DNA from 4 places in the Pelosinus sp. UFO1 genome. Region 1 is predicted to be linked to each of the others. Evidence: riboswitches for the same ligand, from Rfam matches in the RefSeq annotation. Region 1 holds a riboswitch; each other region holds the start of a gene.

Evidence for each region. A riboswitch is a leader RNA that binds a small molecule or an ion and turns the genes downstream of it on or off. The one in region 1 is predicted to bind cyclic di-GMP.
Region 2: another riboswitch for cyclic di-GMP. It lies ahead of UFO1_RS03975 (methyl-accepting chemotaxis protein); the one in region 1 lies ahead of UFO1_RS23205 (methyl-accepting chemotaxis protein).
Region 3: another riboswitch for cyclic di-GMP. It lies ahead of UFO1_RS24845 (matrixin family metalloprotease); the one in region 1 lies ahead of UFO1_RS23205 (methyl-accepting chemotaxis protein).
Region 4: another riboswitch for cyclic di-GMP. It lies ahead of UFO1_RS08940 (porin); the one in region 1 lies ahead of UFO1_RS23205 (methyl-accepting chemotaxis protein).

The regions. Positions count from the first base shown of each region.
Region 1 covers NZ_CP008852.1:4,941,070-4,945,292, forward strand. Annotated here, with positions in the region: gene UFO1_RS23195 (RpiB/LacA/LacB family sugar-phosphate isomerase) at 1-36, shown strand, start outside; gene UFO1_RS23200 (Na+/H+ antiporter NhaC family protein) at 193-1,530, opposite strand; cyclic di-GMP riboswitch class I at 1,701-1,786, shown strand; gene UFO1_RS23205 (methyl-accepting chemotaxis protein) at 1,930-3,951, shown strand; gene UFO1_RS23210 (sigma-54-dependent Fis family transcriptional regulator) at 4,030-4,223, opposite strand, start outside.
Region 2 covers NZ_CP008852.1:894,057-898,279, reverse strand. Annotated here, with positions in the region: gene UFO1_RS03980 (chemotaxis protein) at 68-988, opposite strand; gene UFO1_RS03975 (methyl-accepting chemotaxis protein) at 1,027-2,727, opposite strand; cyclic di-GMP riboswitch class I at 2,852-2,938, opposite strand; gene UFO1_RS03970 (GerAB/ArcD/ProY family transporter) at 3,146-4,223, opposite strand, start outside.
Region 3 covers NZ_CP008852.1:350,427-354,649, reverse strand. Annotated here, with positions in the region: gene UFO1_RS24845 (matrixin family metalloprotease) at 1-2,100, opposite strand, end outside; cyclic di-GMP riboswitch class I at 2,211-2,299, opposite strand; gene UFO1_RS01465 (alpha/beta hydrolase-fold protein) at 2,908-4,223, opposite strand, start outside.
Region 4 covers NZ_CP008852.1:1,938,326-1,942,548, reverse strand. Annotated here, with positions in the region: gene UFO1_RS08945 (nucleotide sugar dehydrogenase) at 1-24, opposite strand, end outside; gene UFO1_RS08940 (porin) at 53-1,546, opposite strand; cyclic di-GMP riboswitch class I at 1,725-1,811, opposite strand; gene UFO1_RS24875 (hypothetical protein) at 2,553-2,762, shown strand; gene UFO1_RS08930 (YdiU family protein) at 2,928-4,223, opposite strand, start outside.

The DNA of each region.
Region 1 (4,223 bases):
GAAATTGCCGCTTATATCAAACGTGTATTAGCTTAACTGCACAAAAAAATGCCCTAAAGTTCAGAGCGAATGAACTTTAGGGCATTTGTCGTTTGGAAGCACTCGAAGTGTAATTTGAACTAGGGGTTGTATGTAAGATTTGAACATCCTTTTAATTAGATGAATAAGGGGGGATGCAGAGTCTTGGAGTCCCTATTCGCTTGTAGTGTTGGAATCGGTTGAATGATTCAATTTGTATGAAAAAAATAAATTAACTAGGGGTACAAGGAAAAGATAAAAGGCATAAGGGATAAAGGCTGAATCTGTTGCGAGTGCAGCGGCAGGAACAGCTCCTGCAATATTCCAGGGGATGATAGCGGAGAGTACGATGACCGTATTTTCCATGTCGAGGGCCAATTGGTACTTGGTACGTTGTTTTTTCTCATAGATTTTATAGGCAAATTGATGGGTGAGCATGACTGCCAATGTTTGGTTGCAGCTAAAAGCAGCGGTAGCGATGCTGGATAGTATTGTAGTAGGATAGACACTGATTTTTTCGCTAAGTCGCTCGAAGAAAAGTTCAATTGGCTGTAATAAACCAGTTCCCTCAAAAATGCCGGAGTAGGAAGAGGAAATTAAAACAATTAGAGCAACTTTCAGCATAGAATATAGGCCGCCACCCTGAATGATATTGGCAAAGAAGCCGCCCTGTTCCATGGTGTAGCCTGTCATAATGTATGTTGCCATTTGTGAAATGGATATGTGTTGAACATAAACGCCAATCAGGATACCAGAAAGTATGCTGATACCCATTGATAATTTTACATCAATCCGAAAGGCTGCTAACAGGAGTATAATGGCAGCGGGAAATAAGGTAATTATGCCTATATCAAAAGATTTCAATATCTCGTCTGTCATTTGCGTGTTATAAAAGGACAGAGGATTCGCATTTGATAAGTAGGTATATCCTATAATTGAAAAGATAAATGGCAGGATCGAAGTTTTCATCATATTATTTATATTTATATACAGCTTGGTATCTGTCAAAGACGCTATAAGATTAGCACTCGAAGACATAGGGGAGCAGCGATCACCAAAATAGGCTCCTGCGATGATGGCACCTGCCGTCATATTGATATCAACATTACCCCCTTTGGCTAGTACCATAAGTACTACACCAATGGTTCCCACGGTGCCAAAAGAGGTTCCGAGTAAAAAGGATACTAGGCAGCAGAGTAAAAAGGCGGATAGTATGAAGTACTTTGCACTGACAAAGGCAATTGCATAATACACTATAAAGGAGATCGTTCCACTGGCTCGCCAAACAGCTGTTATTGCGCCGATCAGGACAAAAATCTTGATGACAATAAGGGACTTTTTTGAGCCGATCATCATCATGTGAAGTAAATTTGTTACAGTATAACCTCGACGTAACGAGAGTAAAGAGAAGCAGATAAGCCCTAAAAGCAGAGAGTAAATAATGGAAATATCATGATAAATGCTAAAAAGCAGAGAAATAAAAAAAAGAATAAAGACGATTATAGTGTCCAAAGTCATCACTTCTTCCATAATTATTTAATAAGATTGATTAGATACTAAGACACTTCAAATCTTATAGTGTATGTGCACTCCAAGTCAAGGCTGAAAAATGACTCTTAACGTTGCATTTTGGCACTATTTGACGAATTTGGCTATTGGGTGTACAATGAACAATATTAAAAAGAAAATTTTGGCAAACCAATTGAAAAATTGGGACGCAAAGCTATGGGTCTAAAGACAAGTTGTCTATGATTGCCAGGTTGCTAGTGAATCATAAATATTAATTATGATAAGTTAATTAGCACTTGCCTTGGGCAGGTGCTATTTTTGTTGGGAGATAGGTAGGCCTTCAGGGTGGCTAGCTGGCAATTTGGGCAAGTAGTGAAAAATGAAGTTGGAGGAGAATTTTTTATGAATTTGCTTAAATGGATGGGAAAAAGTATTCAGGTAAAGGTTACAGCTGTTTTAGTGATTGGGTTATTACTTACATTAAGTATTCTAGGAGTATGTAATTTCTATAATGCAAAAAGCATATTAGTTTCAGATGTTGAGGAGGATCTTGTCCACCGAGCAAATGCCTATGCTGAAGACATTGGAACGTGGAAAGGCACTCGAGAAATCGAAGTTTCAATATTGGCAACGAACCAAAGTGTTGTTAATGGAGATACGGCGGGCGCACTTGCTTACTTAAAAGAAGAGATCAAGCGCAATCCGATTTATTCACGGTTTTGGCTTGTAGATGCTAAGGGGCAATCCATTCATACATCGGGTGATAGAACGAATATCGCTGATCGTGACTATTTTAAACAGGTCATGTCAACTGGCAAAGTGGTAACTACCGATCCTATTATTTCTAAGGCGGATGGCAAAATGGTAGTATCTGTTGTTGCTCCGATCAAAAAGAACAACCAGATTATAGGTGCTCTCGGCGGTACAGTCCCTATTGATGCTCTCATTTCACGTGTTAATGAAATTAAGGTTGCACAAAGTGGTTATGCCTATGTCATTCAAGGTGATGGATTAATCATTATACATCCTGATAAAGAACAAGTCATGAAGACCAATATACTAAAGGATCCTGATGGAAATAATCAGCTTAAAACGGTAATGAATAAAATGGTAAATGGGGAAACTGGAACTGGTAATTACGTAGATGGGGGCATTACAAAGTATGTAGCTTACGCTCCTATTCCCGGAACTCACTGGAGTTTAGGGATTAATGCCCCAGAAAAAGAGATTTTTGTAAAATTAACACCGTTTCTAAGGTCCTCCCTTATTACAATTGGCTTGATTCTTATTGCTGCTTGTGGTTTTGGTATTCTAATTTCAAGGCGTTTAACGAAACCGATTATACGATTGAATCAAGCGATTGAAAAAATGGCAGAAGGTGACTTAACTTCTCAAGTGGCTGTTATTGGTGGGGCGACAACGCAGAGTGTCGCGGGCAAGGACGAGTTAGAAGCAATGGGGATTTATTTTGATAGTATGGTGAAAAAAATACGCAGTTTGGTTCAACAAATTGCTACCTCAGCAGAGCAGGTAGCAGCATCTTCCGAGGAACTTACGGCAAGTGCAGAACAATCTTCTATAGCTGCCAATCAAGTAGCTGAAACGATAACGGAAGTAGCTTCAGGCAGTGCTTCCCAAATGCAAGCAGTCGATGCTGCAACGGATGTTGTTGAGAAAATGTCTGCTAGTATACAGCAGGTAGCTGCTCATTCTGAAAATGTAGCAGCAACTGCCGAAAAGACCGCGCTTGCTGCCCGAAGTGGTGGTAAGGCAATCGAAGATACTACCAAACAGATGGAAAATATCGAAAAAACAGTAACAAATTCAGCCCAGGTTGTTGAAAAACTTGGCGACCGTTCCAAAGAAATCGGCCAAATTGTTGATACGATTGCTGGAATTGCCGGTCAAACAAATCTCCTTGCATTAAATGCCGCTATCGAAGCAGCACGTGCTGGCGAGCAGGGCAGAGGGTTTGCTGTGGTAGCGGAAGAAGTTCGTAAACTAGCTGAACAATCCGAGGACGCAGCAAAGCATATTGCAGTACTCATTGGTGAAATTCAAGGGGATACAGAAATAGCGGTTAATGTGATGTCTGAAGGAACAAAAGAAGTCAAGCGAGGTTCAGAAGTAGTTCATACAGCAGGCAAGGCCTTCGGCGAAATCTTGAATTTAATAGAGCAAGTTTCTGATCAAATTCGGGATATCTCTGCTGCCATTCAACAGGTAGCAGGTGGTAGTGAGCAAATTGTTTCCTCAATTAAGGAAATCGACAGAATAAGCGGCGCGACAGCAGGATATACGCAAACTGTTTCGGCATCAACTGAGGAACAGTCTGCTTCGATGGAAGAGATCGCCGCTTCCAGTGAAGCCTTAGCCAAAATGTCTGAAGAACTTCGATCGATTATAGCCCAATTTAAAGTATAAATATCTCTCGTTAAAAAGCCGCTTAAAACGATACGTTTTAAGCGGCTTTTGACTATCTAAAAGAAAATGCTATTTTCCCTAGTAGGTTTTCTTGACTTCGATTCTATAGTTTTTTAGTTTGCGATAAAGTGTACTTCGATCCATACCTAAGGATCTAGCTGTTTGGGTTATATTCGAATTATATTGTGTTAATGCACAAATAATCCTATCTTCTTCTGATAGTAAAGGCACCTCGACTGTATCATTAGCAAGCTCTGGAGCGGATTCTCTGT
Region 2 (4,223 bases), 1.1 Mb from region 1:
TAGGGAGTCTTTACTCCCTAACATCCTTTTTTCTTAGAACGTTTTAACTATCTTCTTTACAATATATTTATAGGCTCATTGTATCTAATAAATTAATTAATTTATTAATTTCTGGTTTGGAAGCTTGACCATTAGCTCCAATCGTTTCGCCTTTGAGACGCATTTCCTCATTAATTAAAGAAGAGAAAATTAATACAGGCAATTTTTCCAGTTTTTTGTTTTCTCTAACCTTCTTTAATAAATGATGCCCATCCATTTGCGGCATTTCTATATCGGTAATCAGTATATGTACATTTTCTTCGATGGGCAATCCTCCATCTGCTAATGCCGCTAATGCATCCCAAGCATCTTTACCATTATGATAGGTTGTTATATTGATATACCCAGCTTTGTGAAGTGACTCTATCAAAAGTTCTCTCAACATTTTGGAGTCTTCAGCAATCATGATTTTCTTCGTCTTCCTGACTGCCTGCAATTCAACACTCCCTTGAGAAACATCTACCATTTTAGCATTAATTTGAGGATTAATTTCAGCAATAATTCTTTCAAAATCCAATAGAATAATCATCTTTTCCTCTAGCTTGATAATACCAACAGCCATATCAGAATCAGCAGCAGTATCAGGGACTGGTTCCATCGCAGACCATGATACCCTATGTATCCGCGAAACTTGATTTACTAAAAAACCTACAAAAAAAGTGTTTAACTCACTTATAATAATATTTTTGCTAGCTGCTTCTTGGTCTTTAACTCCTAAGCATGTCAGCAAATTAACTAGTGGCATCACCCGTCCACGCAAGGTAAAAATTCCATCCACATTAGGATGTGAATTTGGCATTGGCGTAACAGGAACCGGAGTAATCACTTCTCTTACTTTCGCAACATTAATTCCATAATGCACTTTGCCAACTATAAACTCAATAATTTCAAACTCATTTGTACCCGTCTCTAATAAGATCCCCTTTTTATCATTTGCAATTTCACTCATAAAATGCCTCCACCGAATTTTAATAATAACGGTTTCACTTATACTTTAAACTTTTGAACTACTGCATTCAGTTCCGTTGCCAGCTTAGCAAGTGAATCAGCGTTATCACCAATTTCATGCATACTGGCAGATTGCTCTTCTGTGGAAGCTGCAACGGTCTGAATACCTTCCGAGGTAGTATCTGCTACAAGCCGTATGGTTTCTACGCTAGTTACCATAGACTGTGTCCCCAAAGCAGTTTCACCAATTGCAGAAGCAATTTGCTCAATACCATCTTTTACAGTAATTAGCCTTTTCGCAATGAGTTGAAAGCCTTTTTGTGTATCGAGAGCTGAGGTTTTACATTTCACAACCTCTCCGTTCGCTCGTTCCACTGCATTTACTGACACTGCAATCTCACTTCCCATATTGGAAATGATCTCTGTGATTTCTTTTGTAGATTTTTCGCTTTGTTCAGCTAGCTTACGAACTTCTTCTGCTACGACAGCAAATCCTCGACCTGCTTCCCCTGCTCTGGCAGCTTCAATTGCTGCATTTAGGGCTAGAAGATTTGTTTGTCCAGCAAGATTGGTGATTACATCTACAATTCCTTTAATTTCCTGCGATCCTTGCGCCAATTTTTCTGTTACTATTGTAATCTCAGCCATAGAAGAGGCAACATTTTCATTTTGTTCTACAACGGCTTGTAACATGGACATACCACGATCTACTTCCGCAACAGCATTTTGTGTATTGGCATTTACCTCTGTTGCATTAGCGTTAATTTCTTCTGCACCAGCTGAAATTTTTTCAACTGCTCCTGAGATATTGATAATACTATCCGAATTTTTAGAAGCACCCGCAGCAATCTCTCCCGTACTATTAGCCACAATATCTACGGTTTCTAGGTGTCCTTCGACTGATGCACTCAACTCTTCACTGGATGCGGCCAATGTTCGAGAACTGGTGTGAAGCAATGCAACAATTTCTTTTAGGGAATTACGCATAGAATTAAGGATGTTCCCCATATCCCCAATTTCATCATTTCGACGAATTTCAATATCCTTTTCTGTAAGGTCTAGTTGCCCAATCATAGTCATTGATTTCGTTAAATATCTAAAACGCATTGCCAAATTGCGACTATACCAAATTACCACAATACAGGCCATTATAAAAATTAAGGTACTCAGTAAAATAATATTTCTACTGCTATTTTGGGCATGTGTAATCATAAGATTACTTTTATCTGTCATAGATTTTTGTTGTATCTCAGCCAGTTTTGTAAATTGATCTTCAATATCCTTTGTATGTTTGCGCCCCTCTGTAGTCAGTTGATTCAGTGTTGGATCATTGGTTTTCTTGGCAATTATCATTTTTTCAACAAGGCCTAAATATTCATTTAGTAACTTTTCAAGTTTAGCACCTTCTACAGTTGAATCTTGATTCGCGGAACTAGAATTAAATTCTTTCACTGTTTTAATCGCTTTTTTCATATCTTCCTGATATCCTTGCTCATAAGCTGCTCCATCAGGATACAGCAAGAATCCACGGAAATTAAGAAGGGCTCTAACATAATCTGTATGAGCTTCCTTAATAGACATTGTCCTAACTGCAGTATATGATACCAGCTTATTTGACTCGTCGCCTAGTGAAAGATAATTATAAATTGTATAACCAAGGGCTGATAATAATAGCATTGCAGCGATAGCAAACATACTTGTTAACTGTAAAATAATAGGCAATCTTTTTTTACTATTCATAAATAGAACACACTCCTGTTATTGTAAGTTTTTTGATTTCAACTATTGCTAAGAACAATCTTCTAAATCGATTACCTTCTTTCTTAAAATATTAAAAACTGCCATGGCAACATTGACGTTAGTCAATGGCAACCTGGCAGCCTTAAATCCTAAGATTCTTAGACCCATAGCTTTGCGTCCTTACCTTTCGATAAGTTTGCCGAAATCTAACACATTCAATTTACAAAATAGAGCTCTATGAATCCTATAATAAAACATTTGGAACATTCATGCCTCCGCCAAAAGGTATAGAATTAAAATTTTTGTGGAAATTCGTCAAAAATTAGTATAGCCTACTGCTAATTTATAAATTAGTAGTAGGCTATAAAATTTTATGTTCACAATTTCATAAATTTTATTTAATTAACATATACTGGGCTCACCCTTTATTTTGACAGTCATAGGGACTTTTTTTCTTACCTCTTTTTATATAATGTATCATTAGTGCAGTCAATGGCACTATAATTTGTAATGGTATATGAATATATAATGGTGTCCACTTCAGACCTATCACAATGTGCTCTGGATAGTTTTTAGCGATGAATATTGAAAATATTACAATTACTAAACCGAAGGGTATAGCCAAATACTTGGGATCCTTTAATTTGATAAGCTGGGATGTACCAAGCATGGCCGCGTAGGTAATAATACTTACCTTGAAGAAACCTCCTATTATCATGATAACGATAACAAATACATCTAATCTTTCCAAGAATCCTAGTTTTATAAGACGCATGGTTGAAAAAAGGGGAAAGAGGGAAGCAGATGCACCTGCTACTCCTAATGAAACTATGAACATAATCGTATTTAGGGAAAGGATTATTCCAACAAACAGGACAGCAAGCAGCGATACTTTTCTTACATTGGCTGCTTCATTGACAGATGAGTAGATCATAGTGAAGAAGATAGTCTCACCATAAGGGAAGGTAATGAGCAGCCATCCATGTTTTATGACAGATGATATGCCATTTTCAAGGACTGGTTTTAGGTTTTGCATTTTCACCACATCTGGTGTTGCATACAACAATATGAATACTAGGATAACGAAAAACATCAATATTGGTAGTGTTAATTGTGCAGCTCGTGAAATATTTTCGATCCCCGCGAACGCTCCATAAGCAAATATCACCATAATTGTGATGGAAACGATAAGTGAAGGTAATTCAGGCAATGAGACAATCAGTATAAGTTCTGAAAAATCTCTCACTATTCTCGCTGATAAATAAGTAAAATATAGAATGTATACAACACTCAGTATATATCCTATAAATTTGCCGAAAATTTTAGGCAAATATGTAACTATAGTATCATTCGGATATTTGTAATATAGATTTGTATACAGAAGTGATTCTATAATGCCTACCGGTATATAAATGAGTAATGCCAACCATGCATCCTGTTTTGCTTCAGGAGTTAAAAAAAAGAGTATAGCGCTGCCAAATAACAATAACACCATG
Region 3 (4,223 bases), 520 kb from region 1:
ATTACCTGTTAATATGTCATTGTTAGCGGTAGTAATAAGATTTTCAAAATCAGTAAACTGAGTAGTAAGATTAATAGTTAATCCAGTGGCCTGTGCACTGGCATCCAACGTATCAATACCTGCTCCACCTTTTATTTTAGTAGGGTCATAAGAAGTATAATATTTTACCGTGTCATTGCCAGCGCCTGCATCAATGGTATCAATACCAGCACCGCCATCAATTATGTCATCGCCATTACCAGATGAGATAATATCATTACCGCTGGTCCCTTTAATGACGTCATTATAATTACTGCCAATTACCTGTTGAATATTAGAAAAAGCACCATTCGTTAAGTCAATACTAACACCCGTCGCAGACGGAGCAGCCGTTAGAATATTTACTCCCGTACCACCGTCTACAAGAGCGTTGTCAGCATGGAACACAATCGTATCATTTCCATTACCGCCATAGATACTATCGGCACCCTTTCCACCATCAATATAATCGTTACCATCCCCACCAATTAAGATATTTGTTTGATCATTACCAGTTAAAGTGTCGTTGCCTGAGCCACCTGTAATGTTTTCAAAGTCTTTAAATTGGGTTGCTAAGTTAATATTGACAGCAGCAGTAAGAGCGCTAGCATCTAATGTATCTATGCCATTACCGCTCTTTACGTTAGTAGCGGTAAGCGTCGAATAATATTTGACAATATCATCGCCATCGCCAGCATTAATGATATCACTGCCACCCTTTCCATCAATAATATCATTACCTGCTCCGCCTATCAGAGTATTGACACCAATGGTACCTGTCAACACATCGTCACCTAAGCCGCCAGTTATATTTTCAAAGTCAGTAAACTGGGTAGTAAGATTAATAGTTACTCCAGTCGTCTGTGCACTGGCATCCAGTGTATCAATCCCTAATCCACCTTTTATTTTGGAAGGAGTATAGGAAGCATAATATTTTACAGTATCATTGCCGGCTCCCGCATCAATCGTATCATCACCGCCACCGCCGTCAATGACATTAGCAAGTGCATTACCTGTTACTGTGTCATTGTTAGCGGTAGTAATAAGATTTTCAAAATCAGTAAACTGAGTAGTAAGATTAATAGTTAATCCAGTGGCCTGTGCACTGGCATCCAACGTATCAATACCTGCTCCACCTTTTATTTTAGTAGGGTCATAAGAAGTATAATATTTTACCGTGTCATTGCCAGCGCCTGCATCAATGGTATCAATACCAGCACCGCCATCAATTATGTCATCGCCATTACCAGATGAGATAATATCATTACCGCTGGTCCCTTTAATGACGTCATTATAATTACTGCCAATTACTTGTTGAATATTAGAAAAAACACCATTCGTTAAGTCAATACTAACTCCCGTCGCAGACGGAGCAGCCGTTAGAATATTTACTCCCGTACCACCATCTACAAGAGCGTTGTCAGCATGGAACACAATCGTATCATTTCCATTACCGCCATAGATACTATCGGCACCCTTTCCACCATCAATATAATCGTTACCATCCCCACCAATTAAGATATTTGTTTGATCATTACCAGTTAAAGTGTCGTTGCTTGAGCCACCTGTAATGTTTTCAAAGTCTTTAAATTGGGTTGCTAAGTTAATATTGACAGCAGTAGTAAGAGCGCTAGCATCTAATGTATCTATGCCATTACCGCCCTTTACGTTAGTAGCGGTAAGCGTCGAATAATATTTGACAATATCATCGCCATCGCCAGCATTAATGATATCACTGCCACCCTTTCCATCAATAATATCATTACCTGCTCCGCCCATCAGAGTATTGACACCAATGGTACCTGTCAACACATCGTCACCTGAACCGCCAGTTATATTTTCAAAGTCAGTAAACTGGGTAGTAAGATTAATAGCTACTCCAGTCGTCTGGGCACTGGCATCCAACGTATCAATACCTAATCCACCTGTAATTTTAGAAGGAGTGTACGAAGTATAATACTTTACAATGTCATTTCCAGCTCCTACATTAATGGAATCATCACCGCCACCACCATCAACTACATCATCGCCTGCAGTACCAAGAAGTATGTCGTTCCCTGTTGTTCCATTGATATTTGCCATGTTTTTCTCCCCCATTTTTTCTACTAACTTACTAAAATACAACCAGCATGTACTACTTGTAAAAAACAAAAAACCAGACAGATTGTCTGGTTTAACATCATTTCTTACGAAATGGTAACCTGGCAATCATAGACTTCCTACAGTCCTTAGACCCATGGCTTTGCGCCCTCACCTTTCAGTAAGTTTGCCTAATTTTATGTGTAAAAAAAAATGTCATTTTTTGTAACATCATTACCATTATTAAACTATATTATTATTATGTTGTCAATAAAATTAAATTATAATTTAATAAACTTCATTTAGAAAATTCTTTTGTTTTAGAATCGTACTTACATACAAGTACTGATTTTCTTATTTGTAAAACTTTTGAATCAATTAAATCATATTTTATTGGTACAGGCTGAAGTCATGAGGATTTACAGTGAAAAAATGAGATTGCTTTTCACACGGTATGCCTTCCCCGTGATTGTTGTTATCCACCAACAACAAAATACTTTCTATTGGTGAACAACAACAAAAAAGGCTCTAGCAAGAAAGCTAGAACCCTTGATTTCATATGGTGCGCCTGGGGCGATTCGAACGCTCGACACACGGCTTAGAGTTTTTAGGCTATAGTTTTATTAAAAACAACAGGCTTTAATACATGCAAACTGCGTAAATTTCAATAGCTTTCTTCTATATAATTGCTTTCTATTCATTTCATATTATCTTGTATTGGTGGACAAAAATCTGATTGACTATTATGGCTGCTTTATGATTTTCGGAACCCCATTCTGTTATGACAATTTGTTGCGAGTTTGTTGAAATTTATTGTTTCACCTGTTTAAACAACCAGTCTCTAACACCTTCAATCGTATAGGCGTACTGCCAGGTATACCGATGGTTGCCGTTCTTGAAGACCGTATAATAGATGTTACTGCCTGCGGCAAGCATATTACTCACATCAGTTGCGAATTCCGCCGCACTGGATTCCGCAGACCAAGTTGCCTTGCTGACAGTAGCACCCTGCTTCTTCAAAGCTTCAGTGATGGAATCCATGCCTGGGTTAGCCTTGTTATCACCCTCAGATACAACGATCCATAAGTTTTTCTTTACCATTGGAGTTACCTTGTTCACATCCCACTGACAAGCAACCAATAGTGATGCTGCAAACATGTCAGGATACTTGATCTCCATAGCAATAGAAGTCATTCCTCCCATTGATTGACCAGTGTTATATAGACGGTTGGAATCTATGCTGTACTGCTTTTCTAAATCTTTTACAAGATCCACTGTGATATCCATTTGTTCAGTAGTCTGAGAAGTGTCATCAGCAATAATACTAGTATACTGTGGGGCGAGTACAAAGCATTCGTTCTTTGCTTGTTCAGATGGTTCTGCCCAGACAACAGCTCCTAAGCCCTGAGTTAATGTATTTGTAGGGTTGTTGCTAACAACACCTGCATCATGCATAAATAATACCAACGGATACTTCTTAGACGGATCGTAATTTTTTGGCACATATAGATTGTACATCAATTTTTCATTGTTGTAGTTTGGATCTGTATAAACAAGTTTCTTGAAGTCATCCACCACTAAATTAATGTCCTTACTGTTTGTCATCACCTTGGAATCCGCCTTGTAGGTTTGACCTCCCACAGTTGCGATGTCGCCGCTCTGTGTTACATTGACTGTCAATGGTTTGCTTTCGGCTGAATCAGTTGCTACGAAGCCTAAGGTTGGACCACCGTTGCCAGGGGGCCGATTCCCCCCCTGAGAAGCACCCTGCTCGGCATTGCCATTTTGGCCGTTACCAGCTCCATTGGCATCATTGCTTGCTCCATTGCCACCACCATATCCTGTATCAGGTGTAATAGTTGTATCAAGCTCAACAATGACATATTGACCGTTTACGCCCTTATATGCTTTTTCCGCCGCAGTATTGGCATATACCTTCGTAACATTCTTGTCTTCAACCGTGAAGTCTGAGGCCTTTAGCTTAGAGGTGTCTATGGCGCTATCGTATTCCACTGCTACAGCGCTTACCTTTTGTCCATCCCCAAATACCTCATTGATTGCTGTGACACTTTTAATATGCTTATGCTTCATATTTTCTATCGTCATTTGTTTGTTCCCCAAAGCAT
Region 4 (4,223 bases), 2.1 Mb from region 1:
TCGTATTCTTTCAAATATTTCCATCCCTATCTCATTTCACCTACCTATTAATTTAGAAATAATGAGTTAAGTGGCTCCACCATGTGTCGCCTTTATCTCCGCTGATTTTGTCTTTTAGTCCATAATATTCGATACCTGTAACAACATTTTCTGTCAAAGTATAGTTCATTCCTAAGCCATAGCCTTTAAATCCTTTCATAGAGCTACCTGTGCCATTCATTCCATGAGCAATATACGTGCCCTGGGGTTGATTATAATATTTGGCAAATACTCCATAGGTACCCGGCCTCCATGTTTTTAATTCTCCATAGTTAGCACTAAGCACATAACCTTTGCTATCTGTCAAAGTAGATCCCAAAGCCATGGCCCCTACACCAAAATTACTGAAATTATAATTCCCACCAAGAGTCCAGATTGTGTTTTGACTGTGATCTCCGTCATCCTTTTGGTAGTGATGAGCACCGACTTCAAGATTGTAATCAAAATCGTTATACCGCGCGGTTGCTATCAATGTTTTTTTCGTGTAATCGGTTTCGCCATAACTTACCGTGTATTTTATCGGATCTCCAAACTCAACTTTGACGCCTTTAAAATCGCTATCATAAATATTACCGTCCGCCATAAGGTAACCGAACGAACCTGCTGTCACTATCGATTCACCGCTTTTTCCCGCCACATATAGATGTGAAAGCTTGAAGTCATTATTATAATTTACTACATTCTTTTGACCTTCTAGCATACCATAAGCACGCCAATCCTGATTCACTGCACTATTAAAACCAATACGGGCACGAATTCCAGATGAATCCCGATCTAATTGCCCAGGACCACTATTCAATGCGTAATGATAACGAATTTCTCCATCAATCTTTACTTTGTTATCCAACTGATTGCTCCGGTCACCTATATGACTCAATTCATCTACAAGGCCTGTATACGTTTCCGGTGAGATATAATTTGTATTACTACTTTTTGTTTTTTCCTTAGTTACTGTATTATTTAACTGAACCACTGTTTTTGGCTCAATATCAGCATTATTCCTAAGCATTGTTTTCGGATCAACATAGTCATTATTTAGTGTAAGCATTGTGTTTTTATCAGTAGTGAGTTTGTCTGGATTCGTTATAATTCTCGTTGTCATTTGCGCAATTTCATACGCAAAATCAGCTTTGGCTTTTTCAATATCTAGGTTTTGGTCACCAATTATTTTTGTTGTGATTTGTGCCATTTTATATGCGAATTCATTTCTTTGGTTGTTAGGTAAAATCGGCATTATTTTTGCTGTTACCTTAGCAGTTGAATACGCAAATTCAACTTTAAAGTTCTCGACATTTGTGGTTGGGGTAGATAATATTTTCCCTGTAATTTGTGCCATTTCATAGGCAAATTCAGCTTTGAATTTTTCTGTATTTCCTGGAATTACAAGTTTATTGTCACCCTCGATTTTCATTTCATTTGAAGCATATACCACGTTTCCCCCGGGCTCATTTATTGGTATAACGACTATCGTTGCAACCGAAAACAGTAATATAAAAACCTTTTTCACTTAAAAAACTCACCGCCCTGATAAGATGTATTTTCATAGTCGCGTCTGGTTGTCCCATTACATACGTTTCATTCACCTGAAAGCTTGCTGCAACACTTATACAGGTTAATTCCTCTCGATGGAAAATTGGCAACAAACATCAATTTTTGCACAAAAAAATGCCAGGTTGCATTTCAAGAAATGCAACCTGGCAATCATAGACTTAATCGTCCTTAGACCCATAGCTTTGCGTCCCTTCTTTTCAGAAGGTTTGCCAATTATATACTTTTTAGTTAATTTTCGCTCAATATTGTTAAATTCCTGCATAATTATGGTATATTGTTAAATATTTAAGATACATAACATCTATTATCATAATTCATCTTTCTATTTTTCAAAACATTCCATTATCGATTTCAATAAAATTCCTCTAGAAGCATTTCAAAAGGTTAAATGTAAATACTTTACATTTAACCTAATTACTGGTATATTTAGAATCTATTTTATTTTTAGAGGAGACTTTTATAATGGATTTAACAACTACGTGTACTTTATTATCCAATGCTTCACATTATTTCCCTTGGATTGTACTAATTATAATCGCCTATGAGTTAGTAATATTTGATTAATCAAGATATTTTAAGCAGTAAACTAAAAACACTACATGGCTCGTTAACCCTTGTAGTGTCTGAGATGAGAACGGCATTTTAAAATTTTTGGTCAAAAAAAGATAATAATTTCTTTAAGCACGATCCGAATGAGTTAGCCAAAAAATACACAAAGCAGCTACCAGAGTTAAAATAACCCCTACTTCAAACACATCAGGCCCATCGAACCACATTTCTCCCCCTCCCATAACTATATATGTTTTTGAAAAGCCTTACTATATACATACTTTATTTATCATTTTTTATAACACAATCTTCAAAATAAAAAACACCGTGCTACCAATAGGTACGACGTATATCCAATACCAATTGCATAGCTCGATCACTATGCGTAAATAATATGGTCAGGAGGTGATCATATGACACAACAACAAGCTAGTAACTCGCAACAAGCCAGTAACTCGCAACAAGCCAGTAACTCGCAACAAGCTAGTAACTCGCAACAAGCCAGTAACTCGCAACAAGCCAGTAACTCGCAACAACAACGATCAACCAAAGACAAACAACAGGATATAAAAAATGCTGCCTATATTGCTAGTATAGATCAGCCCAATCACCCAAATACCTAAAGTAAAAAACGGTAACTACTATAATATGTTTTATAGCGGCCTCTGGAGACGTTTTAAAAGCAGTGCCGCTTTGCAAGGTAAAAAGACCACTACCAGTCAAATGACCAGTAGTGGCTTTTTTGAATTCCTATATGGTACTCTCTACATCCTCCCTTTGCTTCTATGTCAGGTACCGCAAAAAGTTCGGTAAGGACGGGTTGATAGCGCTGGCAGTGTAGAGTAATCAGCCTGTTCGGGGGAGTGTGCGTAAGGACATGAAAGAACATCAAGAAGCCGCTCCATTACACTGTATTCTCCTTGCACCGCGGCTTCTAGTGCGGCTTCTACCCGGTGATTACGTGGGATTATCGTAGGATTGCTATTTTGCATCAACTGATGCGAAGAGGCTTCCGCTTCCTGCTGCCTGCCTAGCCTCGCCTGCCACAACTCATGCCATTGAGCAAATTCTGTGGTGCCAAACAGTTCCATATTGGGCCGCATATCAAAAGTTAATGCGCGGAAGGTGTTGGTATAGTCCGCACGATACTTCTTCATCATACCGAGAAGGTCTTCAATAAGATTTTTATCCTGTTCTTCTTCATTAAATATTCCCAGTTTTGCTCTCATTCCCGCAAGCCAATTAGATTGATACAACTCAGTAAAATCTGAAATTGCATCCTGGGCTAGCTTGACAGCCTGCTCCTGATTGTCATGCAACAATGGCAATAGGGTTTCAGCAAATCGCGCGAGATTCCATCCAGCAATATGCGGCTGATTGCCATAAGCATAGCGACCTTGTAAATCAATAGAACTGAATACCGTTGCTGGGTCATAGATATCCATGAAGGCACAAGGACCATAATCTATAGTTTCGCCACTAAGGGTCATGTTGTCGGTATTCATCACCCCGTGAATAAAGCCAACCAGTTGCCATTTGGCAATCAATACGGCCTGCCGTTTGATCACTTCTTGAAGCAAAGAAAAATAGCGGTTCGGAGCAATGTCAACGTTTGGAAAATGTCGTTGCAATGTATAATCAGCTAGGATCCGGAGTTCCTCAATAGTGCCCCAGTTTGAAGCATACTGAAAGGTGCCGACGCGCAGATGACTAGCAGCCACACGGGTCAGAATTGCACCAGGCTGGTAGGTTTCGCGGATTAAGGTCTCACCTGTTGTCACCACCGCTAGGCTGCGAGTGGTAGGAATACCAAGACCATGCATTGCTTCGCTGATGATGTATTCGCGCAGCATTGGCCCAAGTGCCGCTCGACCGTCGCCCCGGCGGGAATATGGCGTTCTTCCTGAACCCTTGAGCTGAATATCAACCCGCTGACCTAGAGGATTAATCTGCTCGCCAAGCAGCAGAGCCCGCCCATCCCCTAACAAAGCAAAATTTCCGAATTGATGCCCCGCGTAAGCTTGAGCCAGAGGCGAAGCACCTTCTGGAATCTGGTTGCCAGCAAATACCGCTATGCCATCTTC